2 regions of the Stenotrophomonas forensis genome follow, and region 2 is predicted to be linked to the other one. Evidence: predicted binding sites of a transcription regulator. Region 2 holds the regulator's gene; the other holds the start of a gene.
The links. Region 2 encodes HrcA, which represses chaperone genes, less so after heat shock. Its sites were predicted from a motif close to TTNGCACTCNNNNNNNNNGAGTGCNAA; they were not measured.
Positions count from the first base shown of each region.

Region 1: the regulator HrcA is predicted to act here: its motif matches at 7,949-7,975, upstream of K5L94_RS19810 (co-chaperone GroES).

Region 1 is NZ_CP082270.1:4,316,306-4,332,184, forward strand. Features, by position in the region: gene K5L94_RS19770 (hypothetical protein) at 1-83, opposite strand, end outside; gene K5L94_RS19775 (DNA alkylation repair protein) at 197-934, opposite strand; gene K5L94_RS19780 (MarR family winged helix-turn-helix transcriptional regulator) at 931-1,431, opposite strand; gene K5L94_RS19785 (sensor histidine kinase) at 1,503-2,801, opposite strand; gene K5L94_RS19790 (response regulator transcription factor) at 2,834-3,541, opposite strand; gene K5L94_RS19795 (pepsin/retropepsin-like aspartic protease family protein) at 3,649-4,578, shown strand; partial or broken gene K5L94_RS19800 (serine hydrolase domain-containing protein) at 4,646-5,808, shown strand; gene groL (chaperonin GroEL) at 5,883-7,532, opposite strand; gene K5L94_RS19810 (co-chaperone GroES) at 7,615-7,902, opposite strand; gene K5L94_RS19815 (endonuclease) at 8,258-10,048, shown strand; gene cutA (divalent-cation tolerance protein CutA) at 10,117-10,455, shown strand; gene K5L94_RS19825 (protein-disulfide reductase DsbD domain-containing protein) at 10,452-12,836, shown strand; gene K5L94_RS19830 (TlpA family protein disulfide reductase) at 12,833-13,384, shown strand; gene K5L94_RS19835 (sulfite reductase flavoprotein subunit alpha) at 14,044-15,879, shown strand, end outside.
Region 2 is NZ_CP082270.1:1,994,663-2,010,541, reverse strand. Features, by position in the region: gene K5L94_RS09620 (IMPACT family protein) at 1-579, shown strand, start outside; gene K5L94_RS09615 (ABC transporter transmembrane domain-containing protein) at 572-2,344, shown strand; gene K5L94_RS09610 (hypothetical protein) at 2,421-2,615, shown strand; gene K5L94_RS09605 (prephenate dehydrogenase) at 2,865-3,989, opposite strand; gene pdxY (pyridoxal kinase) at 3,986-4,894, opposite strand; gene K5L94_RS09595 (MFS transporter) at 5,420-6,619, opposite strand; gene K5L94_RS09590 (AraC family transcriptional regulator) at 6,692-7,489, shown strand; gene dnaJ (molecular chaperone DnaJ) at 7,550-8,677, opposite strand; gene dnaK (molecular chaperone DnaK) at 8,831-10,756, opposite strand; gene grpE (nucleotide exchange factor GrpE) at 10,912-11,427, opposite strand; gene hrcA (heat-inducible transcriptional repressor HrcA) at 11,491-12,555, opposite strand; gene recN (DNA repair protein RecN) at 12,670-14,331, shown strand; gene K5L94_RS09560 (LysR family transcriptional regulator) at 14,445-15,362, opposite strand; gene K5L94_RS09555 (SGNH/GDSL hydrolase family protein) at 15,460-15,879, shown strand, end outside.

The DNA.
Region 1 (15,879 bases), 2.3 Mb from region 2:
GACGGCCCCTCCTGTTCCGGCAACTGCAACGCCGGGGTTTCACCCAGAGGGCCGAACAGCGTGACCTGGAGCGTGCTCTGCATGATCAACTTCCCTGCGGACGGACATGGGCAATGCACTGTTTACCGTGTCTGGGTGACAGGCGCATGTGCCATGCCCGCTTGAATGGCCGGGGCTAGCCGGTCAGCGGCCGGCACTACCGCAGCGAACGCAGTGCGCGCTTGCGGATGTAGGCGTTGGCGGCACCGGGGTGCTCGTGCTGCCAGCGCACGCACAGGTCACGCAGCCACTGCGGCTGCGTCTTGCCGGCATCGTTGAGCCAATTGCCGACCGAGTCCTGCACATAGCGTTCAGGGTCGTCGGCCAGTGCTTCCAGCAACGGCAATGCCTGTTGCGGATGCTGCTTGAACGGCGCGATGTGCGTGGCCCACACGCCGCGCGGACGCAGTGCTTCGCAGGCGAACCGGCGCAGGTAGGGTGATGTTTCCTGTGTCCACGGTTGCAGGTGCTCAAGCGCCTGCAGCGGCGCGGTAACAATGTCCGCGCGCAGCGCCAGCCACGCCCATTCGCGCACACCGAAGTGCGGGTCATCGGCCAGCGTGCGCATCTGCTGCAGCTTCTCTGCCAGGGTTGCGCGGGAATCACTGCCGATCAGGTAGCAGGCCCAGCCGCGCACGGTATCGGAGTTGTGATGCTGCCAGAGCGCAGGCGCGCCCTGCCCCGCTTCACGCAGCAGTTGCGCGGCCAGGGCCATGCGCTGGGTGATGCCCTTGCCTGAGGCGTCCCGCATGCGCTGCAGCGCTGCCGGTTCAAGCGACGGCGCCACGCACCGCAGCAACTCACCGAAGTCCACCGCCAGGCACTCGGCCAGATGGGTCGTCGCAACGCGGCCGCTGTTGAGCGCGTGCTGGCGTTGCGTGGTCACCGCACTCATGCCCCGCTCCCGCGCCCGGCGTCGGTGTGCAGCCAGACCTTGTGCAGCAGCTGCGAAAGCTGCTGCTGCTCGGACGCATCCAGGCCATCGAACAGGCCACCGATCCACAGCGTATGCCGTTCGAATAGTGTTTCCGCCAGGCGCGTGCCCTTCGCGGTCAGTACGATCTGCAGGCGGCGGCCATCCTCGGCATCACTGCGACGCTGCAGCAGGCCTTCGCGCTGCAGGCCATCAAGCAGGCCGCTGATGGTGGCGCGGGTGACGCCCGCGCGCTCTGCCAGCGCATGCGGCGGCAGCGTGCCACCGGCACCGTGCAGCAGGAACAGCACGATGAAGCGGCCTTCGCTGAGCCCATGTGGCGCCAGCCGGCTGGCGCAGTCGTGATCGATCGCCGAAGACAACGACAGCAACTGGAAGCACAGCCGCAGCAGGGCGACATTGCTGTGGCCACGTCGCTGCGCTTCCTCCAGCAGGGCATGGTGCTTGGCTTCGATCATCGGCCGCATGATTATGATTAGTCAGCTAATCATAATATGAAAATAACGTCAGGGTCGATCAAGTGTTGATGTCAGGAGTGCTTTGCCAGCAGCAGCCGGGCGATCAGTCCGCCGCCTTCGCGGGGCAGCAGCAGCAGCTCGCCACCATGCCGTCGCGCGACGTTGGCAGCGACCGCCAGGCCCAGCCCGGTCCCACCGGTAGTGCGGCTGCGTGAGCCCTCGCTGCGCTGGAAGGGCAGCAGCAGGCGCGCGCGGTCGGCCTGGTCGACGCCGGGGCCGCGATCCATCACGTCCAGCTGCACCACGTTGCCGGACAGGGCGGCCTGCAGCTGTACCGCCCCCGCGTAGCGATCAGCGTTGTCGATGAGATTGTCGATCGCCCGCCGCAGCAACAGCGCGTCCCCCTGCCACGACAGCGCATCCGGTCCGTCGAGGGAGATATCGACGCCGCGCAGCAGCGCGCTCTGCACGCATTCCTCCAGCAGCGCGGCCAGGTCGAGTGGGCGCATCTGCAATGGCTGCAGCTCGCCACGCGCATAGTCGAGGACCTGCTCGATCATCGTGTCCATGCGCTCGATGTCGGCCACCATCCGCGCCGCCTGTTGTGGTGGCGCGAACTCCGCACGCAGGCGCAGGCCGGTCAACGGTGTGCGCAGATCGTGCGCGACGGCGGCGAGCATGCGGGTCATCTCCTGCGCCTGTTCGTGCAACCGCTCGCGCCCGGCGCTGATCGCGCGGGCCAGTACCTGCACCTCGCGTGGGCCGTCGTCCGGAAGCGGTGTGCTGGCCTGCAGGTCCACGTTGGCGCTGGCCTCGGCCAGCCGCCGCAGGGGCCGGCCAAGGCGGATCGCGGCCCATGCAGCCAGCGGTGCCAGCAGCACGGTTCCCGTCACCAGCGCCAGCACGACCTGCCGGCGCCACGCTGCCAGATCGCTGTGGTCGCTGCCTACCACCTGCCATCGACCATCAGCCCGGCGCACGGCCAGTTCGAACGGCGTCCACTGCATTGCGGTCAGCACCGCGACCTGCGCCTGCAATGCGTCCGCACGCGCTTTGGCGTCGAGCACGGCGCCGCCTTCGATGACCTGCACCTCCGGGGCCTTGCCGCGGCTGCTCCAGACCAGCTTTACGTGCTCCAGCGGCTGGCCCAGCTGCGTGGCCACCAGCTGGGTGAGCCAGTCATTGCTGAGGCCCTCGGGTGGAGACATGCGGGTTTCCAGGTGCAGGCCCAACATCGCGGCGGAGCGTTCACCCCGCAACACCTGCATGGCCTGGTCCAGCCGCATCGGCGGCGGCGGCGGTCGCGGCATCCAGCCCACCACCGCCACGCTGACCAGGGTGGCCAGCAGCAGGCTGGCCAGGGCCAGCATCCCGACCCAGCGCGCGGTGGACCAGCGCGCCCTCACAGCACCTCCACCTCGGCGTCGAAGCGATAGCCTTCGCCGCGCAGCGTCTGCACCAATGCCTCTGCGCCGGGTGCCGCCTGGCCCAGCCTGCGGCGCAGGCGGCTGATCGCCAGGTCGACAGCACGGTCGACGCTCTCGCTGTCCTCGCCCCGGGTCAACGACAGCAGCTGCTCGCGTCCCAGCACCCGCCCTGCGCGCTCGGCGAGCGCCAACAACAGGGCAAATTCGCCGCGGCTGAGCGCCAGCTCGTTGCCATCGGGCGCAAGCAGGCGGCGTTGCTCGGGAAACAATCGCCAGCCGCAGAAACGCAGCTCGCTGGCCACCTGGATGCGCAGCTTGTCCTGCCGGCGCAGCAGTGCCCGCACCCGCGCCAGCAGTTCGCGCGGATCGAAAGGTTTGGCCAGATAGTCATCGGCCCCCATTTCCAGACCGATCACGCGATCCGGTGCGGTGCCCATCGCCGACAGCATCAGGATCGGGATGGCGCGTGCCTGCAGCCGGCGGCACACCGACAGGCCATCCTCGCCCGGCATCATCCAGTCCAGGATGATCGCGTCCGGCCGCTCGCTCTGCAGCAGCACATCCAACGCCGCGGCGTCGGCGGCCACACGCACCTGGTAGCCGTGCAGCATCAGGCAGTCGGCAATGGCATCACGGATGCTGGCATCGTCATCGACAACGATGACCCGGGCGGGAGTGTTCATGCGGCCAGTATCGTGCAGGTGTGTATCAGGACGGTATCAACGCCGATATTCCCGCGATACGCCGATGCGCGCCAATGGGCCTCCCCATTCAACCCAGGAGACTTCCCGTGCGCCTCGCCCTGTTGCCCCTGCTTGCCGCCGCCTTCCCCACGCTGGCCGCCGACACCCCCGAACATGTGCTGCCGATGTGGATGCAGGGCGGGCACCCGACGGTGGCGCTTTCGCTGGACGGCCGGGCCGAACCGCTGCGCTTCGTGGTCGACAGTGCGGCCGGCGCCACGCTGGTCGATGGGCGCGTGGTACGCCGTTACGGCCTGGTCGATGGCACGGCCGAGGTTTCGATCGCCCAAGGCGCCAGTACCTCGGGCGCGCAGCTGCGGCGCACGCGCACCACCACCTGGCAGCTCGGCAGCTGGCAGCTGCAGGCCAGCGCACTGCAGGCCGATCTGGCGTCGCTGACCAAGGGCGACGACCCCGCCATCGACGGCTTGGTCGGCAATGACCTGACCGCACGCTGGGACACCCGTTGGGACTTCGTTCGAGGTGAGCTGTCGCTGTCGAGAACCGGCACCCTCCACTTCGACGATGACAGCTGCCAGGCCAATGCACTGCCGGACCGCGCCGAGGGCCTGCGCGATTTCGGATTCATCACCCTCACCTTCGGCGGAACGAACATCGCTGCCGTTGCCGTGGTCGATACCGGCGCTGCGCAGACCGTACTCAACGATGCCGCCGCGCGCGCCCTGGGATTGCGCACCGATGGCAGCGATCCGCGCGTGCGCGTACGCAGCAAGGGCACCGAAGGCCTGGGCGGAAAGCCGCACCCGACCTGGCTGTATACCCTGCCCGGCCTGCGCAGCGACGGTTGGCAGCACCCGGCCATGGAGGTCAGGATCAGTGAGCTGCCGGTGTTCAAGGCCATCGGATTGGACAAGCGCCCCGCGCTGATCCTGGGCGCCGATGCCATGCGCGGTGGCCAGGTCGACATCAGCACAGGCGCGGCGCGGATCTGCCTGCGCCGCCCGACCGCCAGCTGAGGCCAGACCATGACGCCGGCGGCGGGCTGGCGTAGCATCGCGCCACGTCCTGCCAGGAGGTCCACGCATGCGCCGTGCTGCCCTGTTGTTGCTGACGCTGTTGCCGCTGGCCGTACTGGCCGCCCCCCCCCGGTACCCTCGCCGGCCCGCATCGATGCCGAAGCGCAGCGCCTGATGCGGGCCGCACAGGCGCGTGGCATGGCGCTGGCGGTGATCGATGGCGGCAAGGTGGTGCACGTGGCCGCCTATGGCGAACGCAATGCCGCAGGCGAGCCGCTGCGCACCGACACCGTGATGTACGCCGCCTCGCTGACCAAGATGGCGTTCGGTCATCTGGTCGCACAGCTGGCACAGGATGCGCGGATCGGGCTGGACGCCAGCATCGCCACAGCACTGGACAAGCCCCTGCCGGACTACCCGCCCGAGCCAAAGAAGTACGCCGACTACAGCGTGCTGGCCGATGACCCGCGCTGGCGCCAGCTCACCCCGCGCCTGCTGCTCAACCACGCCAGTGGCTTTGCCAACTTCGGGTTCCTCGAACCGGACGGCCGGCTGAAGTTCCACTTCGATCCGGGCAGCCGCTATGGCTATTCCGGCGAAGGGTTGATCCTGCTGCAGTTCGTGATCGAACGCGGGCGGCTGGGCGAGGATGTGGGCGCGTTGATGCAGCAGCGGGTGTTCGACCGCTTCGGCATGACCCGCACCAGCATGATGTGGCGCGAGGATTTCGCCGGCAATCTGGCCGATGGCTGGACCGCGCAGGGCGCCGCCGAGCCGCACGATGAGCGCAGCCGCGTGCGCGCGGCCGGCTCGATGGATACCACCATCGGCGACATGGCCCGCTTCGCCGCCGGCTATGTGCGTGGCGACGGGCTGTCTGCATCGATGCGCAGGGAGCTGGTGCGGCCGCAGCTGCCGATCACCACTGCCAGCCAGTTCCCCACCCTGCAGCCGGAGCTGCCGCCTGCACAACGGCACCGGGACCTGGCGGCGGGGCTGGGCGTGGTGACCTTCCAGGGCCCGCAGGGTGCCGGCTTCTACAAGGGCGGCCACGATGATGCGGTGGGTAATACGCTGGTGTGCATCGAACAGGGCCAGCGCTGCGTGGTGATCCTGGGCAACGATGTACGTGCCGAGGCGGCGTTCCCGGCGTTGGTGCGCTTCGTGCTGGGTGAAACCGGCGCGCCCTGGGAATGGGAGTACGGGGCGAAGAAGCCGTTCGTGCGTTGACTGCATCGCCCACCACGCCCACAAAAAAACCCCGCCTTCCGGCGGGGTTTTCATTACGTCGGGAAGGCGTGGACTTAGAAGTCCATGCCGCCCATGCCACCCATGCCGCCCATGCCGCCCGCGCCACCCATGGCCGGCTCGTCCTTCTTCGGAGCTTCGGCAACCATGGCTTCGGTGGTGATCATCAGGCCAGCGATCGAGGCAGCGTTCTGCAGCGCCGAACGGGTCACCTTGGTCGGGTCCAGGATGCCGAACTGCAGCATGTCGCCGAACTCGCCGGTGGCGGCGTTGTAGCCGAAGCTGCCGGTGCCTTCCTTGACCTTGTTGATGATGACCGACGGTTCTTCACCGGCGTTGGCCACGATTTCGCGCAGCGGGGCTTCCATCGCACGCAGGGCGATCTGGATGCCGTGGTTCTGGTCTTCGTTGGCGCCCTTCAGGCCAGCCAGCGAGGTGACCGCACGGACCAGGGCAACGCCGCCGCCCGGGACCACGCCTTCTTCAACGGCTGCACGGGTGGCGTGCAGGGCGTCGTCGACGCGGTCCTTCTTTTCCTTCATTTCGATTTCGGTCGAGGCGCCGACCTTGATCACGGCAACGCCGCCGGCCAGCTTGGCCACGCGTTCCTGCAGCTTCTCGCGGTCGTAATCGGAGGAGGTGTCCTGGATCTGGGTCTTGATCTGGCCGACGCGTGCGTCGACGGCAGCCTTGTCACCCACGCCATCGATGATGGTGGTGTTTTCCTTGGAAACCTGCACCTTCTTGGCGCGGCCGAGGTCCTTGATGGTGGCCTTTTCCAGCGACAGGCCCACTTCTTCGGAGATCACGGTGCCGCCGGTCAGCACGGCCATGTCTTCCAGCATCGCCTTGCGACGGTCGCCGAAGCCCGGAGCCTTGACGGCCACGACCTTGACGATGCCACGGATGGTGTTGACCACCAGGGTCGCCAGCGCTTCGCCTTCGACTTCTTCGGCAACGATCAGCAGCGGCTTGCCGGCCTTGGCGACGCCTTCCAGCACCGGCAGCAGGTCACGGACGTTGGAGATCTTCTTGTCGTGCAGCAGGATGAACGGGTCATCCAGGTCAGCGGTCTGCGACTGCTGGTTGTTGATGAAGTACGGGGACAGGTAGCCGCGGTCGAACTGCATGCCCTTGACCACGTCCAGCTCGTTGTCCAGTCCCGAGCCTTCTTCAACGGTGATCACGCCTTCCTTGCCGACTTCCTTCATCGCGTCAGCGATGATCTGGCCGATCGACTCGTCCGAGTTGGCCGAGATGGTACCGACCTGGGCAATGGCCTTGTCGTCGGCGGTCGGCTTGGAGATGTTCTTCAGCTCGGCAACGGCGGCCACGACGGCCTTGTCGATACCACGCTTGAGGTCCATCGGGTTCATGCCGGCGGCAACAGCCTTGGCACCTTCGCGGATCAGGGCCTGGGCCAGCACGGTGGCGGTGGTGGTGCCGTCGCCGGCGTCGTCGTTGGTGCGCGAAGCAACTTCCTTCACCATCTGCGCGCCCATGTTCTCGAACTTGTCAGCCAGTTCGATTTCCTTGGCGACGGAGACGCCGTCCTTGGTGATGGTCGGAGCGCCGAAGCTCTTTTCCAGCACGACGTTGCGGCCCTTCGGGCCCAGGGTGGCCTTGACGGCATTGGCGAGAACGTTGACGCCGCGCACCATGCGCGAACGGGCGTCTTCACCGAAACGAATATCCTTGGCAGCCATTGCGATTACCTCGATAGTTTGCGCCGGGCCGGGCCCGGCGACGAAAGGGGATGTCTTACAGGAAAGCAGGTCGCGCCGAGGCTCAGCCGATGACGGCGAGCACGTCGTCTTCGCGCAGGACCTTGTACTCGACGCCTTCGCTCTTGTACGAGCTGCCGGCGTACTGGCCGTAGATGACCTTGTCGCCAACCTTCAGCGACGGCGCGCGCACGCTGCCGTTGTCCAGCGGCTTGCCCGGGCCGACGGCCACGACTTCACCCTTGGTGGACTTTTCCTTGGCCGAATCCGGAATGACGATGCCACCGGCGGAGATTTCGTCGGCTTCGATCGGCTTGACCACAACGCGGTCGTGCAGCGGCTTGATGCTCATGAGAGACCTCTTAAGTTATTGATTGGTCTGAAAAAGTCTGGCGATGTTAGCACTCACCCCAGGTGACTGCCAGCATTGCTCGCGAAAAAGCCCGACGAATCGGGAGCAGGACAGAGATGGAGCTGCCCCAGGGCCTTTCAAGGCCGCCGCCGGAAAAAATTTCATCGTGCCGGAGCCGGACACCCACGTCCGCGTGAAGACTGCGCGTCGCGTGCGGTGCGGCATCCCCACAGGGGAATCCTCGACATTTGGTGATCCGCGTCGCACTGTCAGATATCTGACGTTCATTTACGACAAAGTGTCACTGGATCGGCCTTAGGCTCGGCCGCGCATTCCCAATCACAAGGAGTAGTCGATGCGATTGCTGTCCCCGCTTGCCGCCGCCTGCCTGCTGGCGCTGGCCGCCGCGCCGGCCCAGGCCGAGGTCTTCATCAACGAACTGCACTACGACGACAGCACCCCGGCCGGTGACGTCGGCGAAGCGATCGAGGTCGTGGCCACGGCCGGCGAGGACCTGTCCGGCTACCGCCTGTACCTGTACAACGGCGCCAACGCCTCGGCCGCGGTGGTCTACGCCAACAACCCGGTGCCGGCCGGCACCGCCGCCGGCTGCGGCAGCGCCACCATCGCGGTGGTCAACTACCCGACCAACGGCCTCCAGAACGGCCCGAACGACGGCATCGCCCTGGTCGATGCCAGCGGCAAGGTGGTCCAGTTCCTCAGCTATGAGGGCGCCATCACCGCTTCCGGTGGCCCCGCTGCCGGGATGACCAGCCAGAACATTCCGGTGGCCGAGACCAACAGCACGGCGCCGGGCACCTCGCTGCAGCTGACCGGCAGCGGCAGCCAGTACGCGCACTTCACCTGGGCCGAGTCGGCCAGACAGACATTCGGCAGCTGCAACAACGGCCAGACCTTCAGCGGCGGTGGCACCCCGGGCCCGAACACGCCGCCGTCGGTGTCCACCACCACCCCGGCGCAGGGCAGCACCACCTTCCCGGCCGCCGCCGATCTGGAAGTGGTGTTCAGCGAGACGGTGAACCTGGCCAGCGGTGCCTTCGCGCTGAGCTGTGGCACCTCCGGCAGCGTGCCGCTGACCTTCCCGGCCAGCGGACGCAGCGTGAAGCTGTCCACCAACACCGCGCTGGTGGCCGGCGAGGCCTGCCGCTTCGACATCCGCGCCGGGCGCATCACCGACCTGCAGGGCGCGCATCCGGCCGCCGACAGCCGCATCGCCTTCACCGTGGCCAGCACCGGCGGCAATCCCGACCCGGGCAACCCGGGCGTGCCGGCCGGCTACTACGCGAAGGTGAACACCTCCAGCCCCAGCCAGCTGCGCTGCTCGCTGCATGCCACCATCAAGGGCCATACCGCGTACCCGTACAGCGGCTCGGGCACCAGCACCTGGACCATCCTGGAGATTGCCGACGAGGATCCGAACAACAGCGGCAGGATCCTGGATGCGTACCGCAACCGCAGCTACGCCAAGGTGACCGATCGCGCCGGCAGCGGCAGTGGCCTGAAGTACAACCGCGAGCACACCTGGCCGAACTCGCTGGGCTTTGCCAGCACCACCGGTGACAAGGGCCTGCCGTATGCGCCCTACACCGACACCCACATGCTGTACCTGACCGACGCGCAGTGGAACGCCGACCGTGGCAACAAGCCGTTCGCCAAGTGCGACGCCAACTGCGGCGAGCGCGCCACCGAAGCCAACAACGGCCAGGGCGGTGGCAGCGGCGGCTACCCCGGCAATTCCAACTGGGTGCGCACGCCGGACGGCAACGCCGGCACCTTCGAGGTGTGGGGCAAGCGCAAGGGCGACATGGCGCGTGCGGTGATGTACATGGCGATCCGCTACGAAGGCGGCAAGGATGCGGCCACCGGCCAGTCCGAGCCGGACCTGGAGCTGACCGACGACCGCAGCAAGATCGTCAAGACCAGCAGCTCGCCGGCCTACATGGGCCTGCTTTCGACGCTGATCGATTGGCACCTGTCCGACCCGCCGGATGACGCCGAGCGCTCGCGCAATGACGTGATCTACTCGTTCCAGGGCAACCGCAACCCGTTCATCGACCACCCCGAGTGGGCCACCCCGGCCCTGTTCACCTCGGCCAAGCCGGCCACCTGCCAGCTGGCCAACTGACCGCGCAACGCAGCGGTGCACTGCTGCCGCCGGGCCCTGGCCCGGCGGCGGCCCTATACTCGACGGTCATGTCGACCCTCGATCCCGTCCTGCTGCTGTTGACCACCTGCCCGGACCGGGCCAGTGCCGAGCGCATCGCGCACGCGCTGGTCGGCGAGCGCCTGGCTGCGTGCGTGACCCGACTCGATGGCGCGCAGTCGACCTACCGCTGGCAGGGCGAGGTGACCACCGACAGCGAGCTGCAGCTGCTGGTGAAAACCACCGCGAGCCGCGTCGATGACGCGATTGCCCGGATCGTCGAACTGCATCCGTATGAACTCCCGGAGTGCATCGCGGTCGAAACCCGGGCCGGCCTGCCGGCGTATCTGGACTGGATCCGGGCACAGACCCGGGAGGACACTGATTGAAGACTCTGTTTGCGCGTGGCGCCGCCTTGTGCGCCCTGTTGTGGCTCTCGTTGCCGGCCTTCGCGCTGGATGAGAAGGACCTGCTGCCGGTGGACCAGGCGTTCGCGCTGACCGCCACCGCCCCCGAACGTGGCCAGGTGCAGCTGCAGTTCAAGATCGCACCGGGCTATTACCTGTATCGCCACCGCACCAGCGTCAAGGCGGACCCCGCATTCAACGCCGGCACGCTGCAGATGCCCAAGGGCGACAGGCACCACGACGATTTCTTCGGCGAGGTTGAAACCTATCGCGAGCGCCTGCAGGCCACCCTGCCCGGCACACCCACCGATGCGGCCGGCACCATCAGCGTGGAAGTGCGCTACCAGGGTTGCGCCGATGCCGGTGTCTGCTACCCGCCGCAGAAGCGCGTGGTGCAGGTCACCCTGCCGGGCGGCGGTACGCCGGCTGCGGCACCCGCGGCGCGTACCAGTGCCGGCAACCCGTTCAACAATCCGCTGGCCGGTGCCGGCAGCACGGGCGGCCTGCGCCTGCCGGGTGCGGCCAGCAACAGCCAGGCGCTGCCGCTGCCGTCGGAACAGGCCTTCGGCTTCGATGCCATCGCCAGCGACGGCAACACCCTGCTGCTGCGTTTCAGCCCGGCCCCGGGCTACTACCTGTATCGCGACCGCACTTCGCTGAAGCTGGAAGGCAGCGCCGGCGTGCTGGCTGACAAGCCGCGTTGGCCGGCCGCGCAGTCGCATCGCGATGAACATTTCGGCGATGTCTCGGTGTACTTCAACCAGGTGGAAGTGCCGCTGCCGCTGCGCCGCACCGTCAGCGAGGCGGTCGACAGCACCCTGGTGGTGACCTTCCAGGGCTGCCAGACCGATGGCATCTGCTACCCGCCGATGACGCGCCGGGTGAAGCTGTCGATTCCGGCCGGCAAGGCCAACGCCAGCGCCGACCAGGCACCGCCGCGCAACGAGGTGATCAGCCCGCTGGCCGCTGGCAGTGGCGCCCCGCGCGAAGCGGCCAACGGCGCTCCGCTGCGCCTGCTGCCGACCGTGCCCAACGACGGAGCTGCCCGCCCGGCCGCCGCAGGCGCTGAGGGCGCAGGCAATGAATTCGCCACCGATGCGCAGGGTGACAACGCGCTGCGCACGCGCCCGCCGGCGACCACCCCGAACCCGGACCGTTCATTCGTCTGGGTACTGTTGCTGGCGCTGGCCGGCGGCCTGGTGCTGAACCTGATGCCGTGCGTGCTGCCGATCCTGTCGCTGAAGGTGCTGAGCCTGGCGCAGAGTGGCGAAAGCCCGCAGCGCGCGCGCAGCCATGCGCTCTGGTACACGCTGGGCGTGCTGGTCGCGTTCGCGGTGATCGGCGCGCTGATGGTGGGCCTGCGCGCGATCGGCAACGCGGTCGGCATCGGCTTCCAGCTGCAGCATCCGGGCGTGGTGGCGACGCTGGCCTACATCATGTTCGCGGTGGGCCTGAGCCTGTCCGGCGTGTTCACCCTGGGCGGCGGCATCGGCAACCTCGGCCAGTCGCTGGCCAGCCGCAGCGGCCCGGCCGGTGATTTCTTCACCGGTGCGCTGGCCTGCGTGGTCGGCAGTGCCTGTGTCGGCCCGTTCATGGGCGGTGCCATTGCCTACGCCTTCATTGCCCCGCCGTTGAAGGCGATGACCGTGTTCCTGTTCCTCGGCCTGGGCCTGGCCCTGCCGTTCCTGCTGATCGGCTTCGTGCCGGCGCTGGCGCGCCGCCTGCCCAAGCCGGGCCCATGGATGGAAACGCTCAAGCACGTGCTGGCCTTCCCGATGTATGCCACCGCGCTGTGGTTGCTGTGGGTGCTGGGCAAGCAGCGTGGCGTGGATGGCATGGCGCTGGTGCTGGGCGGCCTGCTGCTGCTCGCCTTCGGCCTGTGGCTGTTCGAGCGCAACCGCTGGACCGGCTCGCGCGCGGTGACGCTGCTGGGCGTGCTGCTGGCCATCGGCGCACTGGTGCCTGCCTGGGGCGTAACCCAGCTGGCAGCGCCGACGCGTGCCGCACAGGCGGCCAGCGAGAACGTGGTCGAGTATTCGCCGCAGCTGCTGGACCGCCTGCGCGCCGACAACCGCGTGGTGTTCGTCAACATGACCGCCGACTGGTGCGTGAGCTGCAAGGCCAATGAGCGCGCGGTGCTGTCGCGACCGGAGTTCAAGGACCTGCTCAAGCGCACCAACGCGGTGTACATGCGCGGCGACTACACCAACGTGGACCCGCAGATCACCTCGTTCCTGGAAGAGCACAAGGCGGTGGGCGTGCCGCTGTATGTGGTGTACGGCCCCGGCGCACCGCCGACCGTGCTGCCGACCCTGCTGACCCAGGCGGTGGTCGAGGAAGCGCTGCTGCGCACCGCACGATGAAGTGGCAACGGCCAGCGCTGCTGTGGACAGCGGTGCTGGCCGCCGGCCTGGGCCTGTGGGCCGGGCATCGACTGACGCCGGCGCCGGTGGCATCGGCTACATCACCGGCCGCTCCCGCCAAGCTTTCGCTGCAGGCGGGCGATCCGATGCCCGCGCTGTCGCTGCCCGACCTTGAAGGACGCGCACTGGATCTGCGCCGGCACTTCGCCGGCCGCCCGCTGTTGATCAACGTGTGGGCCAGCTGGTGCGCGCCCTGCGTGGAAGAAATGCCCGAACTGGCTCGTTTCGCCCACCTCCAGAGCAGCGACGGCGTGCAGGTGCTGGGCCTGGCGCTGGACACCCCGGACGACGTGCGTGGTTTCCTGCAGCGGGTTCCGGTGGACTACCCGATCGTGATCGAGACCCCGGGCCCGCGCGATGCCAGCGTACAGCTGGGCAATACGCAGGGCCTGCTGCCCTACAGCGTGCTGTTCGATGCGCAGGGGCGGATGGTCAAGGCGAAGCTGGGGCCGTTCGCCCACGGCGAGATCGACGGCTGGGTGAAGTGAGGGTTCGGCAGGGTTGCACCCTGCACCTGCAGAGGCCACCGCAACAGCCAGAGCCAAAGCGGCTTTCTGTGGGATGGCGGGGCGGTGTGGCTGTGCAGGACACGCCGTAAACCCGTCCATGGGGGCTCGATGGCGCCATCCATGGCGCCAACGGTCCTGCACAGCCACACCGCCCCACCTCCGACAGATTCCTGCTGCGTTGGGGATGAATCTCCATCGAAATCGAATATTTCGACAATTGAACGAAAAGCATCCACGCATGGCGTGGATCTACGGCAGGTCGCGGGAATCTGTCGAAGGCGGGGTGGGTCCGGTTGCGGGGGTGTCCGCGGCATGGATGCCGCGGCCAAGCCCCCAAGGGTGAGGGCGCTTTGCTTGCGAAGCACTGCTTCGCAAGCGCCCGAACGCACAGCCGCCAGCGGCTGGGCCGGACCCCGGAGGGGGGTTTACGGCGTCCCCCGCAACCGGCCCCCCCCCGCCATCCCACGGATAGCCCGCTTTTGACGTTGACGTTGACGTTGCCTCGGCGGGTGCCGGGCGCAGCCCGGCCGATACCCCCCGCTTGACCGCAGCCAGGGGGCCACGGAAAATTCCGCGACTAATTCTCATTTGCTGTTGCGCAGGATGCGGGCGGCAGCCTTCCAGGCCCTCCTCCTTCGATGTTCAAGAACATCCTGTTCCAAGTGCACTGGCTGCTGGGCATCACCGCCGGTGCCATCCTGGCCGTGATGGGCCTCAGTGGTGCCGTGCTGTCCTTCGAGGACGAACTGCTGCGTGCGGCCAACCCCGGCTTTGCGGCCATCGCCGAACACCACGCCGACAGCCAGCTTCCGCTCACGCTCAGCGAGCTGGTGCCGCGGCTGCAGGCCGGCAGCGAACGCCCGCTGCAACGCCTGCGCGTCGACGCCACCGGGCAGCGGCCGTCGGTCGCGCGCTTTGCCGGCGGCAAAGAGCATTGGGTGTATTTCGACCCGTACAGCGGCGAGCGCTTCAGTGCCCTGCGCGGCCAGGCGTTCTTCGATTTCGTCGAAGACCTGCATCGTCATCTCGCGGCCGGCGAACGCGGCAAGTGGATCACCGGCAGCTGTGCGATCGCGCTGCTGTTCTTCACCCTGTCCGGGCTCTACCTGCGCTGGCCACGGCGCTGGTGGCACTGGCGCAGCTGGCTGGCGGTGGAGTGGAAACGCAGTGGCCGCGGTTTCCTGTGGAGCCTGCATTCGGTGGTCGGCACCTGGGTGCTGTTGATCTACCTGATGAGCGCATTGACCGGCCTGTGGTGGTCGTTCGACTGGTACCGCAGCGCCGCCAACAGCGTGTTGGGCGTCGCGCCGGCGGCCAAGCATACGGTGGCCATCGATGCCCCGCTGGACCTGCAACGCGTCGAAGCCACGCTGTATGCCTTGCCCGGCGTGCGCACCGGCTTCATCGACCTGCGCTTGCCGGAAAAACCGGGCCAGGCGCTCAACGTGCGGGTGATGGCCGGTGATCCGTCGCAGCGCGGAGGGCACCATGATCGCGCGCATGATCTGCTGCAGCTGGACCCGGCCAGCGGCGCGGTGCTCGATTCCCGCCCCTACGATCGCCAGGGCGCGGGCGGCCAGCTGGCCACCAGCGTGTTCGCGCTGCACTCGGGCAGCTACTTCGGCCTGCCCGGGCGCGTGGTGGTGATGCTCAGCAGCCTGGGCATGAGCCTGTTCTTCATCACCGGCTGGATGTTGTACCTGGATCGCCGCCGCAGCCAACGCGCGGCACGCGGGCTGCGCCAGTCGCTGCCGATGCCAGCCGCCACCGATGGCCATGGCGCGCCGTGGCTGGTGGTGCATGCCAGCCAGAGCGGCCTGGCCGAACAGCTCGCATGGCGTGCGGCCGCGCAGCTGCAGGCGGCCGGTAGCGCGGTGCAGGTGCTGCCGTTGTCGCGCATCGATGCCGCGAAGCTGCAGGCCACATCGCAGGCGCTGCTCGTGTTGAGCACCTTCGGCGACGGTGAACCGCCGGATGCGGCCCGACGCGCGGCACGCCTGTTGCTCGCGCAGGCACCGGACCTGTCGGGGCTGCAGTTCGGCCTGCTCGCGCTGGGGGATCGCCAGTATCCGCACTACTGCGGCTTCGGCCGCCAGGTCGATGGCTGGCTGACCGGCAACGGTGCACGTGCGCTGTTCGCGCGCATCGATGTCGATGCCGCCTCGGTGCCGGCCCTGCGCCAGTGGCAGCTGCAACTGGGCGCACTGACCGGCATCGCCACCGATGACAGTGTGCTGCCGCCCGCAACGCGGATGCACGACTGGCGCCTGCTCGGCCGCGACCGCCTCAACCCGGGCAGCGTCGGCGGCGCGATCTGGCGTATCCGTCTTGCCGCCCCGGCCGATGTGCAGTGGCAGGCCGGTGACATCCTGCATATCGCGCCCCGCCACAGCGCGCGGCATGCGGGTGCCGTGCTGAAGGCGCATGGACTGGATCCGCTGCAACCGCTGCTGGTTGACGGCGCGCCGCGCACG
Region 2 (15,879 bases):
CAGCCGGTCAGTCACACGCTGGAAGTCAAACACAGCCGCTTCATTGCCCATGCCACGCCGATTGATGGCGCCGCGGCGGCGATGGCGTTCCTGCAGCAGGTTGCAGTGGCCGATGCCACGCACAACTGCTGGGCTTACCGCCATGGGCAGGACTACCGCTCCAGCGACGATGGCGAGCCCGCAGGCACCGCCGGGCGGCCGATCCTGGCCGCCATCGATGGCCAGGGTTTCGACCGGGTGATGGTGGTGGTGACGCGCTGGTTCGGCGGCATCAAGCTCGGTGCCGGCGGCCTGGTCCGCGCCTACGGCGGTGCCGCCGCCGAGTGCCTGCGCACCGCGCCACGCCTGCCGCTGGTCACCATGGCCCGCCTGCAGCTGCTGGCCGGCTTCGAGGACCTGGGCAGCCTGCATGCCACCCTTCCCGCCTTTGGTGCCGGGAAGCGTGATGAACAGTTCGATGCCAATGGCGTGTGCCTGCGGATCGAATTGCCTGCCGATCAGGTCGACGCATTGAAAATCCGCCTGCGCGACGCCACCCGTGACCGTATCCGCATAGAAGACGACGACCAGGATGACTGACAAGGACGACGCCCCCGCTTCGACCCCGCCGCTGCGCCGCCTTGGCAGCCTGCGCACGCTATGGCCGTTCGTGCGCCGCCACAGCGGCCTGTTCACGGCCTGGCTGCTGGCCCTGGCTGTCTCTTCGGCCGCCACGCTGAGCCTGCCACCGGCCGTGAAGCAGATGATCGACCACGGCTTCAGCAGCGGCGGCCAGATCAACCGTGCCTTCGCCCTGCTGATGCTGGTGGCGGTGGTGATGGCGCTGGGCACCGCCGCGCGCTTCTACTTCGTGTCGCTGCTGGGCGAAAAGGTCGTCGCCGACCTGCGCAGCCAGCTGTACGCGCACCTGATCCAGCTGGGCGCCGGCTTCCACGATCGCAGCCGCAGCGGTGAGCTGGTCTCGCGGCTGACCGCCGACACCGAACTGCTGCGCAGCGTGGTCGGTTCGACGATGTCGGTCGCCCTGCGCAGCAGCGTGACCGTGGTCGGCAGCCTGGCGATGCTGTTCGTCACCAGCCCGAGGCTGGCAGCGTGGTCGCTGCTCGGCATCCCGCTGGCGGTGCTGCCGATCATCATCGGCGCGCGCAAGCTGCGCACCGTCGCGCGCAACAGCCAGGACCGCATCGCCGATGCCAACAGCCTGGCCAGCGAGACCCTCGGTGCGGTGCGTACGGTGCAGGCCCATGCCCGTGAGCCATACGAACGCGGCCGCTTCGACCACGCGCTTGGCGACGCGATCAAGGCCGCGCGCCGCCGCATCGGTGCGCAGTCGCTGGTCACCGCCAGCGCCATCCTGCTGGTGTTCGGCGCCATCGTGGGGGTGCTCTGGCTGGGCGCTCACGACGTGATCGACGGGCGCCTGAGCGCCGGCACGCTGGGCCAGTTCGTGCTGTACGCGCTGATCGGCGGCGGCTCGGTCGGCGCGCTGGCCGAAGTCTGGAACGAGCTGCAGCGGGCGGCCGGTGGCATGGGCCGCATCGGTGAACTGCTGCAGGAAGACATCGAGATCCGTGCGCCGGCACAGCCGCACGCACTGCCGCAGCCGCTGCGTGGCGAAATCCAGTTCGACGATGTGGTGTTCCATTACCCGCAGCGGCCGGACCAGGCCGCGCTGGATCATTTCACCCTGCACGTGCGGCCCGGCGAAACCGTGGCCCTGGTCGGCCCGTCCGGCGCCGGCAAGAGCACGGTGCTGTCGATGCTGCTGCGTTTCCACGATCCGGCCAGCGGCCGCATCTGCGTGGATGGCGTCGACGTGCGCCAGGCCGACCCTGCCGAACTGCGCGCGCAGCTGGCACTGGTACCGCAGCAGCCGACGTTGTTCGCGGCCAGTGCGCGCGAGAACATCCGCTATGGCCGTCTGCAGGCCAGCGACGACGAGGTCGAGCAGGCCGCACGCGCGGCCGAGGCCGATGGCTTCCTGCGTGCGTTGCCGCAGGGCTACGAAAGTGAACTGGGTGAGCGCGGCGCCCGCCTCTCCGGCGGCCAGCAGCAGCGCGTGGCGATTGCCCGTGCGCTGCTGAAGGACGCACCGATCCTGCTGCTGGACGAAGCCACCAGCGCGCTGGACGCGCAGAGCGAGTACAGCGTGCAGCAGGCGCTGGAGCGGCTGATGGCCGGCCGCACGACGCTGGTGATCGCCCACCGCCTGGCCACCGTGCTCAAGGCCGACCGCATCGTGGTGATGGACCAGGGCCGTATCGTGGCCGAGGGCACGCACGCACAGTTGCTGGCCGAAGGCGGTCTGTACGCTGAACTGGCTAGGCTGCAGTTCATCGATTGATGACGGTCGCCTAACATCGGCCGGACCAAGCTGGCGACCAAAAGCAGCGTTCGCAGTCCGTAGAAGGAGGTGCACGATGTCGTTCCGTCAGTTTCCCGCCGTCGACAGCAATGGCGAAAGCCACATCATCATCGAGTTCAAGCCCGAGGCGAATGGCAGCGGGCACCACTCCGAGGCCACGCCGCGCTACGAGCTGGATGATGGCCGCCAGCTGGTGCGCAACGGCCGCGAGTTCACCACCAGCGGCGGCGAGCTGCGGCTGACGATCTGAGGTTTGCCGGGCATGGCCCGGCGCCACCGGATTCCGCATCGCCCCGCGCTGGGGATTCCGCATCGCCCCGCGCTGGTAGGTGTCGACCTTGGTCGACACGCTTTTTGCCAAGGCAGTCGAGCATGGCTCGACGCTATCAATAGCGTGATCAATTTATCGCCAACCGTCTTGACAGCCTTGGCTGCCAAGGCCTGCGCGCGGTTATCCACACGTTTGCGCAGAAATCATCCACACTGCCTGTGGATGAATTCAGCCCAGCACCCGGCCGATGCCGCTGGCGTCCACCTCGGCCGCCGCCGCTGCGATCGCTGCCGGGTCGCTACCCGCCACGAACCCGATACGGAAATGCACTTCGCCGCCTGGCGTGCGCGAGGAGTGGATCGAGGCCAGGCTGATGCGGTGCTGCTCGAACACATTCAGCAGCTCACGCAGCGAACCGGGCCGGTCTTCTGGTAGATGCACCGACAGCGCATTGCGCTCGGTCAGGTCCGCCAGCAGGTAGCCCACCCGCTCGAAGGTGTAGTTGCCGTCAGACAGTGCCTGCTCGCCGAAGGCGCTGCGGTTGGCCGACAACAGCTGCTCACGGAATGCGCCGCGTGCGCCGTCGTCGCCCTGCCCGACCTGTGCCTGCAGGGACTGCAACTGGCCGATCAGCCGCTCCAGCATCGGCGCCACGTACGGGTTGCCGAACTGGATATCTTCGTAGATGGCCGGATTCAACGACAGGATGCGCGAAATGATCGCGGTATCCAGCTCGAACGACGCCGAACGATACGGCATCATCGCGGCCAGATCGCCCAGCTGCGGCTGGTACTGGCGCAGCACGCCAGCCTGGGCCAGGTGGCTGGCATGCACCATCGCCTGTACCAGCGCCATCATCTGGTCGTGGTGCTGCGGGGTGGCGCGCACGCACTCGGCCTGCAGCGCCGCGCACAACGCGTCGACCCACGGCTGCCAGTGCTGCAGCCGCGCTTCGCACACCACCATCACCCGGCCTTTCAGCGTCGGTGCCTTGGGCGGCGCGGTCATCGGATGCAGGCCGACCACTTCAGCCTGCGAGGCCAGCATCGCCTGCACCGGCGCTTCCTTCACCGACGTCACGTCCAGCCACAGGCGGTCCTGCTCGCGCCCCGCCGACTGCTGCACGTACTGGGCAATCAGCGCAGGCGTGTGCCGGATCGGTGCCGAGAACACCAGCACGTCAGCCTGCGCCAGCAGCTGCTCCGGCGTGTGCGAGGCCGGGTCCGCTGGATCATGGCCGATCACCTGCAGCTGCATGTGCTGCTGGAAGAAGCGGCTCAGCCAGCGCCCGTAGGCGCCGGCGCTGCCGACGATACCGACCGTGCGCGGCGTGCGTTCGTGCAGATCGCTCATGCCACGCGTTCGGCGCGGAAGCGCGTGCCTTCGGCCAGTGCGGCAGGCGCCGCGGCGATCACGTCGAACTCTTCGAAGCCGTTGTCCAGGGTCGCCTCCAGCGCTGCATGGGTACCGGCAATGGCGCGCGAGATCGCCTGCTGCATCGATTCGCCGCGCAGCAGGAACGACACCACCAGTGACATCAGCACATCGCCGGTGCCGGCCACATCCACCGGCAGCAACGGCGAGGTCCAGCGCCAGGTTTCCCCGCGACCGACCGCCAGGGTCACCAGCTCGCCGGGGTTTCCACCGACGCTGTGCGCGATCACCCATTGCGGACCACGGTCGAGCAACGTACGGGCGGCGGCGATGGCATCGGCCTCCGCCAACGCCGGCATGCCGGTGAGGCGGTTCAGTTCGAATGCATTCGGCGTGACCAGCCAGGCATGCGGCAGCAGGCGCTCGGCGAAGATCGCTTCCAGGCCAGGCTCGACATAGGGCCCGGTATGGGTATCGCCGATCACCGGGTCGAGGCAGTAGCGCAGCTGTGGGCAGGCCGGCAGGATCTCGTCCAGCCAGTCGGCGAACGCGGCACCGTTGGCGGTACTGCCGAAGTAGCCGGACACCAGCATCCTGGCCCGCTGCGGCAGGCCGCGTTCGTAGGTACCGAGCAGCAGGTCGGCGAACCAGTCGGCGGGCAGCACGCGGCCGCGGGTGGTGTCGTAGAACGGCGCGTTGCTGAGCAGCACGGTCGGGATTTCCGCCACGCGAACGCCGAGCGCGCGCATCGGCGGAACGGCGGCGCTGTTGCCGGCGTGGCCGTAGACAAGTTGCGACTGGACCGAGATGACATCGATCGGCGATGGGCCGTCGGGCCGCTGGCGGCGGCCGTGGACCAGGTGGTTGTCAAGGGATTCGCTCATGCCAGCATTCTACGCCCGGTGGAGGGTTCGGCAGGGCTGCGCCCTGCACCTGCCGAAGCAACAGCAACGGCAACGTCAAAAGCTCGCATTCCCTGGGATGGAGGGGCGGTGTCGGAGTGCGGGGACGCCGTGAACCCATCCATGGGGGCTTGGCAGCCGCATCCATGCGGCTGACACCCCGCACTCCGACACCGCCCCACCTCTGACAGATTCCGTGTGCTGTTGGTAGGTGTCGACCTTGGTCGGCACATCTGTGTGACATCGAATGAATTCATCCGTGTCGACCAAGGTCGACACCTACCAGAGCAAAACGCCGCTCTGCCAGATCGCGGAAAACTGTCGAAGGCGGGGTAGGTCCGGTTGAGGGGGTGTGAGCGGCATGGATGCCGCGACCAAGCCTACATGGACGTATTTACGGCGTCCCCCTCAACCGGACCCACCCCGCCAACCCTCAGGAAACCAGCTTCGGCTGTTGCTTCGGCTTTAAGCAGGTGCAGGGCTGCAAGCCCTGCAAAGCAAAACCCCTCAGTGAGCAGCAGGCCGCGACGGCGGCAGCCACGCAGCCACGATGCCCAGCAGCGGCAGGAACGCGGTCAGCTGGTAGACGTACTCGATGCTGGTCTTGTCTGCCAGCAGGCCGAGCACGGCCGCGCCCAATCCGCCCATGCCGAACGCGAAGCCGAAGAACAGGCCCGACACCATGCCGATGCGGTGCGGCATCATCTCCTGCGCGTAGACCACGATCGCCGAGAACGCCGAGGACAGCACGAAGCCGATCAGCACCGCCAGCACCGTCGTCCAGAACAGATCCGCATGCGGCAACATCAGCGCGAACGGCGCCACACCCAGGATCGACGTCCAGATGATCGGCTTGCGACCGATGCGATCACCCAGCGGGCCACCCAGGAAACCACCTGCGGCTGACGCCACCAGGAATGCGAACAGGTGCAGCTGCGCCTGCGCCACCGGAATGCCGAAGTGGTGGATCAGGTAGAAAGTGAAGTAGCTGCCGATGCTGGCCATGTAGAAGTACTTGCTGAAGATCAGCACCAGCAGGATCGCCAGCACCTTGGCCACGGTGCGCGGCGGATGCCGAGGCGCCATCGACGCGGTGCTGGCCGGACGCGGCGTGCCCAGGTGCAGCGCATACCAGCGGCCGACATAGGTCAGCAGCGCGATGCCGATCAGGGCCGCACCGGCGAACCACGAGGCGGCGTGCTGGCCATACGGCACGATCACCGCAGCGGCGATCAGCGGGCCGAGCGCGGTACCGAAATTGCCGCCGACCTGGAACACCGACTGCGCGAAGCCATGACGGCCGCCCGAGGCCAGCCGCGCGATGCGAGAGGCCTCGGGGTGGAAGATCGCCGAACCGATGCCGACCATCGCGGCGGCCAGCAGCACCACGGCGTAGCTCGACGCGAAGCCGAGCAGCAGCATGCCGCACAGGGTCGAGGCCATGCCGATCGGCAGCGAGTACGGCGCCGGGCGCCGGTCGGTGGCCATGCCGACCAACGGCTGGAAGATCGAGGCGGTGAGCTGGTAGGTCAGCGTGATCAGGCCGATCTGGGTGAAGCTGAGATTGAAGCCGCCCTTGATCACCGGATAGATGGCCAGGATCAGCGACTGCATCATGTCGTTGACGACATGCGAGGTGGAAATGGCAGCCAGCACACCGGGAGCCACCGGGCGTGAGGTCGTTGCGGGAGAAGCCAGGGCGGACATGGACGCAGTCAGGTTGGGGGCGAGCCACGCATGCTACGGTTGCCCTCCCCTCCCTTCTGCCGCGTTCGGGTCATGGCCTATCGCAAAAAGGACATTGCCAGCGACGTCGATCCGGCGGCGCCCTGGCGCGACGTCCCCCAGCATCGCCCGGTCACCTATCGGGTCACCCAGTACCCGGCCGGTACCCACATCGCAGGCCACAAGCACCAGCGCCACCAGCTGGTCTATGCCATCTCGGGGCTGATGGTGGTGCGCTCGGAAGTGGGCCGCTGGGTGGTGCCCTCGACCCGTGCGATCTGGATGCCGGCCGGCATGGTGCACGCGGTCGACTGCATCGCCGCCGTGCACATGCGCAGCCTGTACATCGACCCGTTGTTCGCGCCGCAGTTGCCGGCCGAACCGTTCGCGGTACAGGTGGCACCCCTGCTGCGCGAGCTGCTGCAGGCTGCCACGCTGATCAAGGGCGAGCACATCGAAGACAGCCGAGATGGCCGCGTGGTGCGCCTGCTGCTGGACGAACTGCATCGCATGGACGTGCTGCCACTGCATCTGCCCGCCGCGACCGACCCGCGCCTGCAGCGGATCTGCCAGCACATCCAGAAGCACCTTGGCGATGACGCCACGCTGCAGGACTGGGCGCAGGCACTGGAGGTGGACGTGAAGACCATCCAGCGCCATTTTGCCAGCGAACTGGGCATGACCTTCGGGCAATGGCGGCAGCAGGCGCGGCTTCTGGCCGCCCTGGAGCGACTGGCGGTCGGCGACAAGGTCATCGATGTGGCGCTGGCGATGGGCTACGACAGCCCGAGCGCGTTCACCAGCATGTTCAAGCGGCAGCTGGGGCAGACGCCGGCGGCGTTTTTCCGTTGACCGCATACGACAACGCCGGGCTTGGCCCGGCGCTTTCGTTCAACTTTTCCGTTGAAAAACTCAGGACGTCATGCGGTCCCAGAAGCCCTTCACGCCATCCATGAAGGTGGCCGACTTCGGCGAGTGCTTGCGTGCTTCCTCGCCGACGAAGGTGGCTTCGAACTGCTCCAGCAGCTTGCGCTGTTCGTTGGTGAGGTTGACCGGGGTCTCCACCACCACGCGGCAGTACAGATCGCCCTCGCTGCGGCTGCGCACCGAACGCACGCCCTTGCCGCGCAGACGGAACAGCTTGCCGGTCTGGGTCTCGGCCGGGATGCGGATCTCCGCCTCACCCCCCAGGGTGGCCACGCGCACGGTGTCGCCCAATGCGGCCTGCGAGATGCGGATCGGCACTTCGCAGTGCAGGTCGTCGCCATCGCGCTGGAAGATGGCATGCTCGCGCACGCGCACTTCCACGTACAGGTCACCCGGCGGGGTACCGGCCGGACCGGCCTCGCCCTCACCCTGCAGGCGGATGCGGTCGCCGGTATCGACGCCGGCCGGCACCTTCACCGACAGCACCTTGTCTTCCTCGACACGGCCGTTGCCGTGGCATGTCTTGCAGGGCTTGGCGATGATCTGGCCGCGGCCGCCGCAGTTGTGGCAGGCCTGCTGCATGGCGAAGATGCCGCGCTGGATGCGCACCTGGCCGCGGCCATGGCACACATTGCAGGTCTCGACCTTGCCGTCTTCGGAGCCACTGCCATCGCAGTCGCCGCATTCGGCCAGGGTCGGAATCTCGATGCGGCGCTCAACGCCACGCACCGCTTCTTCCAGGTCCAGCTCCATCACGTAGCCGATGTCGGCGCCGCGACGGGCCTGGCGCGGGCCACCGCCTGCTCCACCAAAGATGTTGCCGAAGATATCGCCGAAGATATCGTTCATGTCCGGGCCGCCCGGACCGCCACCACCGCCCATGCCGTGCTCGAACGCAGCGTGGCCGTGGCTGTCGTACATGCGGCGCTTGTTGCCGTCGGACAGCACTTCGTAGGCTTCCTTGCACTCCTTGAAGGAGGCTTCGGCCGCCGCATCACCCGGGTTGCGGTCCGGGTGGAACTTCATCGCGCAGCGACGGTAGGCCTTCTTCAGCTCGTCGTCGGTGGCGGTGCGGGCAACGCCCAGCACTTCGTAGTAATCGCGCTTGCTCATATCGTGAATCTGGTTCCGGAAAGTCGGGATTCGTCAAAGCGGAAGAGCGGAACCAGGTCCGCTCTTGCGTCGGGCGCCCCGACACGCCGGTGGCGGCCAGGACCCTGATGCGACAACGGGACGCTGCCAGGCAGCGTCCCGCGTCGGTCCGGATCAGGACTTCTTGTCGTCCTTGACTTCGGTGAACTCGGCATCGACCACATCGTCGTTGCCCTTGCCAGCGTTGCCGGCGTCGGCACCCGGGGCGGCACCGCCCTGGTCGGCCGAAGCCGCGGCGAACAGCGACTGGCCGGCTTCTTCCAGCACCTTCGACTTGGCTTCGATCTGCGCCTTGTCGTCACCCTTCATCGCGGTTTCCAGGTCGGCCAGGGCCGCCTCGACCTTGCCGATCACTTCGCCGCCGACCTTGCTGCCGTGCTCGGTGATCGCGCTGCGGGTGCCGTGGATCAGGGCATCGGCCTGGTTGCGGGCCTGCACCAGCTCCTGGAACTTCTTGTCTTCCTCGCGGTTGGCTTCCGCGTCGGCGACCATGCGTGCGATCTCTTCCTCGGACAGGCCCGAACCGGCCTTGATCTCGACCTTCTGTTCCTTGTTGGTCTTCTTGTCCTTGGCCGACACGTGCAGGATGCCGTTGGCGTCGATGTCGAAGGACACTTCCACCTGCGGCAGGCCGCGCGGGGCCGGCTCGATGCCGGACAGGTCGAACTTGGCCAGCGACTTGTTGAAGCGGGCCTGTTCGCGCTCACCCTGCAGCACGTGCACGGTCACGGCCGACTGGTTGTCCTCGGCGGTGGAGAACACCTGCGAGGCCTTGGTCGGAATGGTGGTGTTCTTCTCGATGATCTTGGTGAACACGCCACCCATGGTCTCGATGCCCAGCGACAGCGGGGTCACGTCCAGCAGCAGCACGTCCTTGACGTCGCCGCCGAGCACGCCGCCCTGGATCGCCGCACCCAGTGCCACGGCTTCGTCCGGGTTGACGTCCTTGCGCGGTTCCTTGCCGAAGAACTCGGTCACCGCCTGCTGCACCTTCGGCATGCGGGTCTGGCCACCGACCAGGATCACTTCGCTGATGTCGCTCGAACGCAGGCCGGCATCGTTCAGGGCGACGCGGCACGGCTCGATCGACTTCTTGATCAGGTCTTCCACCAGCGCTTCCAGCTTGGCGCGGGTCAGCTTGATGTTCAGGTGCTTCGGGCCCGAGGCGTCGGCGGTGACGTACGGCAGGTTCACTTCGGTCTGCTGGGCGCTGGACAGCTCGATCTTGGCACGCTCGGCGGCGTCCTTCAGGCGCTGCAGGGCCAGCGGGTCCTTGCGCAGGTCGATGCCCTGGTCCTTGTTGAATTCTTCAACCAGGTACTCGATGACGCGGTTGTCGAAATCTTCGCCGCCCAGGAAGGTGTCGCCGTTGGTGGCCAGCACTTCGAACTGCTTCTCACCGTCGACGTTGGCGATCTCGATCACCGAGACGTCGAAGGTACCGCCGCCCAGGTCGTACACCACGATCTTGCGATCCTTGTTGTCGCCCTTGTCCAGGCCATAGGCCAGCGCGGCCGCGGTCGGCTCGTTGATGATGCGCTTGACGTCCAGGCCGGCGATGCGGCCGGCGTCCTTGGTCGCCTGGCGCTGGCTGTCGTTGAAGTAGGCCGGCACGGTGATGACCGCTTCGGTGACCTTCTCACCGAGGAAGTCCTCGGCGGTCTTCTTCATCTTTTCCAGCACCTTGGCCGAGATTTCCTGCGGCGCCATCTTCTTGCCGTCGCTGGTCGACACCCAGGCGTCGCCATTGTCATGGGCCAGGATGCCGTACGGGACGTGCGCGATGTCCTTCTGCACTTCGGCGTCGGTGAACTTGCGGCCGATCAGGCGCTTCACCGCGTAGAAGGTGTTCTTCGGGTTGGTCACGGCCTGGCGCTTGGCCGAGGCGCCGACCAGGACTTCGCCGTCCTTGGTGTAGGCGACGATCGACGGGGTGGTGCGATCGCCTTCCGAATTCTCGATGACGCGGGCCTTGCCGCCGTCCATGATCGCCACGCACGAGTTGGTGGTGCCGAGGTCGATACCAATGATCTTGCCCATGGGGGAGACTCCTGAGGATGCTTGTTGGGGTCAGTCCGGCCGTTCGGCCGGTGGATGAATACGATGTGGGGGAGGCTCGTGGAACATTCAAGCCATCTCCCGAACGCTGTGTTCAGCGCCTGGAAAACGTTGCCGGGCAAGGCCCGGCGCTGCCGTCAGTCGGCGGCCACCACCACCAGCGCCGGCCGCAGCAGACGCTCGTTGAGCAGGTAGCCCTTCTGGAACACGGTCACCACGGTGCCGGGGGCGGCGCCCGGGGTCGGCACCTGGCTGATGGCCTGGTGGTGTTCCGGGTTGAACGGCTGGCCGGTCGGGTCCAGCAGGACCAGGCCGTTGTCGGCGGCGACCTTCAGCAGCTGCTTGTAGGTCAGCTCCAGGCCCTCGCGCAGCGGGTGCGGATCATCGCCGGCGGCCTTGAGGCCGGCATCCAGGCTGTCGAATACCGGCAGCAGCTCGCCCAGCAGCTTCTCGTTGGCGAACTTGCGGGCCTGCTCGATGTCACGGGCGACGCGCTTGCGCTGGTTCTCCAGGTCGGCGCGCTCACGCAGCGCATCGGCCCTGACCTGTTCAACTTCGGCGCGCAGGCGCTCCAGTTCATCGTTGACGCCGGCGGTGGCGGCCGCATCGGCGGCGGTCTGCTGGGATTCGATATCTGGATGTTCGTGGTTCATGTCTGGGTCCCTGGCGGTCAATCTCCGCCTCCACCCACCCTAGTGTGGGCGGGATGCTGCGTTTCAAGCGTCGGATGTCCCCGGCGTGCGACCGGCCGGCGAAAAGGCCGCGCCCAGCACATCAGCGGTGGCCTGGACCAGCGGGATCATGCGGTCATAGGCCATGCGCTTGGGCCCGATCACGCCCAGCACGCCCAGCACCTGGCCGTTGGCGGTATAGGGGGCCGTGACCAGCGAAACGCCCTGCAGCGGCATCATTCCGGTCTCCTCGCCGATGAAGATGCGCACGCCCGGGGCCTGGATGGTCCGCTCCAGCAGCTGCAGGATCTCGCGCTTGCTGGAGAACAGCTCGAACAGCTCGCGCAGGCGCTCCAGGTCGGACAGGTCCTGCACGCCCATCAGCCGGGTCTGGCCGGCCACCAGCATGTCGTCGGCCGCTGGCTGCAGGGCCTGCTCAGCCAGCTCGATGCTGTGCGCCAGCAGCTGCTCCAGTTCGGAACGGGCGTCGCGCAGCTCCAGCAGCAGGCGGGTGCGGATCTCGGCCATCGGCAGCCCGGCGAAATGGGCGTTGAGGTAGTTGGCGACCTGCTCCAGCTGCCCCGGCGCGAACTCCTGGCGGGTCTCGATGACCCGGTTTTGTACCTCGTTGTCGGCGAACACCAGGATCGCCAGCACCCGGCGCCCGTCCAGCGCCACGAAATCGATCTGGCGGAAGGCGAACTGCTCGCGCCGTGGCGCGCTGACCACGCCGACGAAGTGGCTCATCGCCGACAGCAGCTCCGAGGCGCTGCCCAGCAGGGCCTGGGTGCTGCCGCCGCCGGCCAGCTCCTGGCGCAGGCGGGCCAGTTCGCCCTCCCCCGGCGGCTGCATCTGCAGCAGGCTGTCGACGAACACCCGGTAGCCATGCGCGGTCGGAATGCGCCCGGCCGAGGTATGCGGCGAGGCCAGCAGCCCCAGGTCCTCCAGGTCACCGAGGATGTTGCGGATGGTGGCCGGGCTGACCTCCAGGCCGGCCACACGCGCCAGCGTCTGCGAGCCGACCGGCTCGCCGTCCTGGATGTAACGCGCGATCAGCGTGCGCAGCAGATGGCGCGCACGCGGGGCAAGCTGGTCGGGAGAACCGTGCATGGAATCAACCTGTGAGACACGGACACTAGATAATGGCGGCGCATCCCCTTGGCAAGTCATTGGACCTCCCTCGCCCGCGTGCTAGCGTTGCGCGGCTGCTGATACCTCTTACCCATGCTCAGACATCTTTCGATCAAGGATTTCGCCGTCGTCCGCGCCACCGAACTGGAGTTCGGGCCCGGCATGACCGTGGTTTCGGGCGAGACCGGCGCCGGCAAGTCGCTGATGGTCGACGCGCTGGGCTTCCTGTCCGGCCTGCGCGCCGACAGCGGCGTGGTCCGCCATGGCGCGGCCCGCGCCGAGCTTTCCGCCGAGTTCGCGCTGGACCAGCTGCAGGCCGCGCGCCAGTGGCTGGCCGACAACGAGCTGGACGATGAAGATCAGTGCCAGCTGCGCCGCGTGATCCGTGCCGACGGCGGCTCGCGGTCCTGGATCAATGGCCGCCCGGTGACCCTCGCACAGCTGGCCGACCTGGCCGCGCTGCTGGTGGAGATCCATGGCCAGCATGAACAACAGGCGTTGCTGACCCGTCCGTCGCAGCTGGCCCTGCTCGATGCCTACGCCCGCAACGAGGACGCGCGCCGCCAGGTGCGCCGCGCCGCCGCCGCGTGGCAGGCACTGGTCGACGAATCACTGGCGCTGTCGCAACAGGGCGACGTGAGTGACCGGATCGGCTTCCTGGAGCACCAGCTGCGCGAACTGGACCGCGAGGACCTGGAACCGGAGTCGATCGCCGCGCTCGGCGCCAGCCACCGCCGCCAGGCCCATGCCAGCGCCCTGCTGACCGCCTGCCAGGCAGCCAGCAACCAGCTCAACGGCGACGACGGCAGTTCCGCGCTGGACCTGCTGCAGCAGGTGCGCCACGAGCTGTCGCGCCTGATCGAACATGACCCGCGCCTGGGCGAGGTGGACGGCCTGATCGAGAATGCCTCGATCCAGCTGCACGAAGCCCTTTCGCTGCTGGACCGCGTGCATGACGACCTCGACGCCGACCCCGAGCAGTTCGAAGAGAACGAGCGGCGCCTCGGCCGCCTGCACGACCTGGCGCGCAAGCATCGCGTGCCGATGGACGAGCTGGGCGCGCAGCGCGAACGCATGCATGCCGAAGTGGAACAGTTGCGCGGCGCCGACGAGCGCCTGCAGCGCCTGGCCGGCGAGATCGACAAGGCCGCCGCCGCCTGGCGCGTACAGGCCGAAGTACTGACCGCCAGCCGTCGCGGTGCCGCCGCCGAACTGTCGGCCACCACCACCGGCATCATCGCCGAGCTGGGCATGGGCGGCGGCCAGTTCCTGATCGAACTGGAGCCGCAGGACAACGGCAAACCCGATCCGCAGGGTGCCGAGCGCGTGGAGTTCCTGGTCGCGGCCAACGCCGGCCAGCCGCCGCGCGCCCTGCGCAAGGTCGCCTCGGGCGGTGAACTGTCGCGCATCTCGCTGGCCATCGAAGTGGCGGCGCTGGACCTGGATGCGGTGCCGACCATGGTATTCGACGAAGTCGACTCCGGCATCGGCGGCGCGGTGGCCGACATCGTCGGCCAGAAGCTGCGCGCGCTGGGCGAGAAGCGCCAGGTGTTGTGCGTGACCCACCTGCCGCAGGTCGCCTCCAAGGGCCACGCGCATTACCGGGTGAGCAAGGCGCCGGTGGAAGGCATGACCCAGAGTGCGGTGGAGAAGCTGGACAGCAAGGCACGCGAGGAAGAACTGGCGCGCATGCTCGGCGGCGTGGAAGTGAGCAAGGAAGCGCGCGCCGCCGCCCGCAAGCTGCTGCAGGTCTGACGCGCGTACGCGTTCATCCACGCATGGCGTGGATCTACAGGTAGTGCCGGCCGCTGGCCGGCAACCGGACCTGTGTGGAAGAAGATCGTGAGGTTGCCGGCCAGCGGCCGGCACTACCCCCGTGGCTGCGTCAGATCGACGTTTTCCACCAGGAAATCGAGGAACGCGCGCACTCGCAGCGGCAGGTAGCCGCCCTGCCCCAGGAACACCGCGTGCACCTCCTCCAGGTCACCGGGATTGGCCTCTTCCAGCACCGGCAGCAGCCGCCCGGCGGCGATGTCGGCCTGCACCTGGAACGCGGCCAGCCGCGCCATGCCCAGCCCGCCCAGCACCAGTTGGCGCAGCGCATCGCCATTGCTGGCACGGGCGTTGCCGCTGGGCAGCAGCATGCGCTCACGACCGTCCTGCAGCAGCGGCCAGCCCTGCATCGCCCGCGCATGGCCGATGTCCAGGCGGTTGTGCGCCTGCAGCTCCTCGACGCTGGCCGGCAGGCCGTGCCGCTGCGCGTAGGCCGGTGCGGCCACGATCATCATCCGCGTCGCGCCCAATCGCCGCGCCACCAGGCTGGAACTCTTCAGCGGGCCGGCGCGCACCGCCACGTCGGTGCGCTGCTCAAGCAGGTCGATCACTTCGTCATTGAGGGTCACGTCCACCCCCACCTGCGGGTTGCGCTCGAGGAACGCCGGCAGCAGCGGCAACAGGAAGTGCTGGCCGAACGGCACGTTGGAATTGACCCGCAGCCGCCCGCGCGGCTCGGCGTGGGCGCTGGCACAGCGTTCGGCTTCCTCCAGGTCGGCCAGCACGCGCAGGCCGCGCTCGTAGAACGCGCAGCCTTCCGGGGTCAGCTGCAGCTGGCGGGTGGACCGCTGCAGCAGGCGGGTGCCCAGCCGCTGTTCCAGCCGCGCCACCAGCTTGCTGACCGCCGACGGGGTCATGTCCAGGGTGCGGGCGGCCGCGGAAAAGCCACCGGTCTCGATCACCCGCACGAAGACTTCCAGTTCGCCGGATCGGTTGATGTCGGGTCGCGCCATGGCGATGAATCCAGTTCACAGATGATTGTCCATGCGCAGTCTAGTTCACAGATGAGGGCGGAATCACCATGGCGGCTCCTTTCCCCGGAATCGCTCCATGGACCGCCTCCGCAAGCTCGCTGCAAGCACCCTGCTCGCCCTGTCCGGCGCCGCCAGCGCAACCCCTGCCCCGCACTGGGTGGCCAGCTGGCAGGCCAGCCCGCAACCGGTGTGGGGCGCAGACTTCCTGTTCCCGGCCCTGATCCCGGCATCGCTGCACGACCAGACCTTCCGCCAGGCCGCGCGCATCAGCCTGGGCGGGCCGCGCCTGCGGGTAAGGTTGAGCAATGCCTACGGCACGCAGCCGCTGCGGATAGGAGCGGCCAGCGTGGCCGCACGACCGGGCGCGGCACCACGGCCGCTCCACTTCGACGGCCAGCCCGGCGTGCTGATCGGCGCGGGCCAGGAACGGCTGAGCGATCCGCTGGCACTGCCCACCGGCAATCAGCAGGCCCTGCAGGTCAGCGTTTTCGTGCCG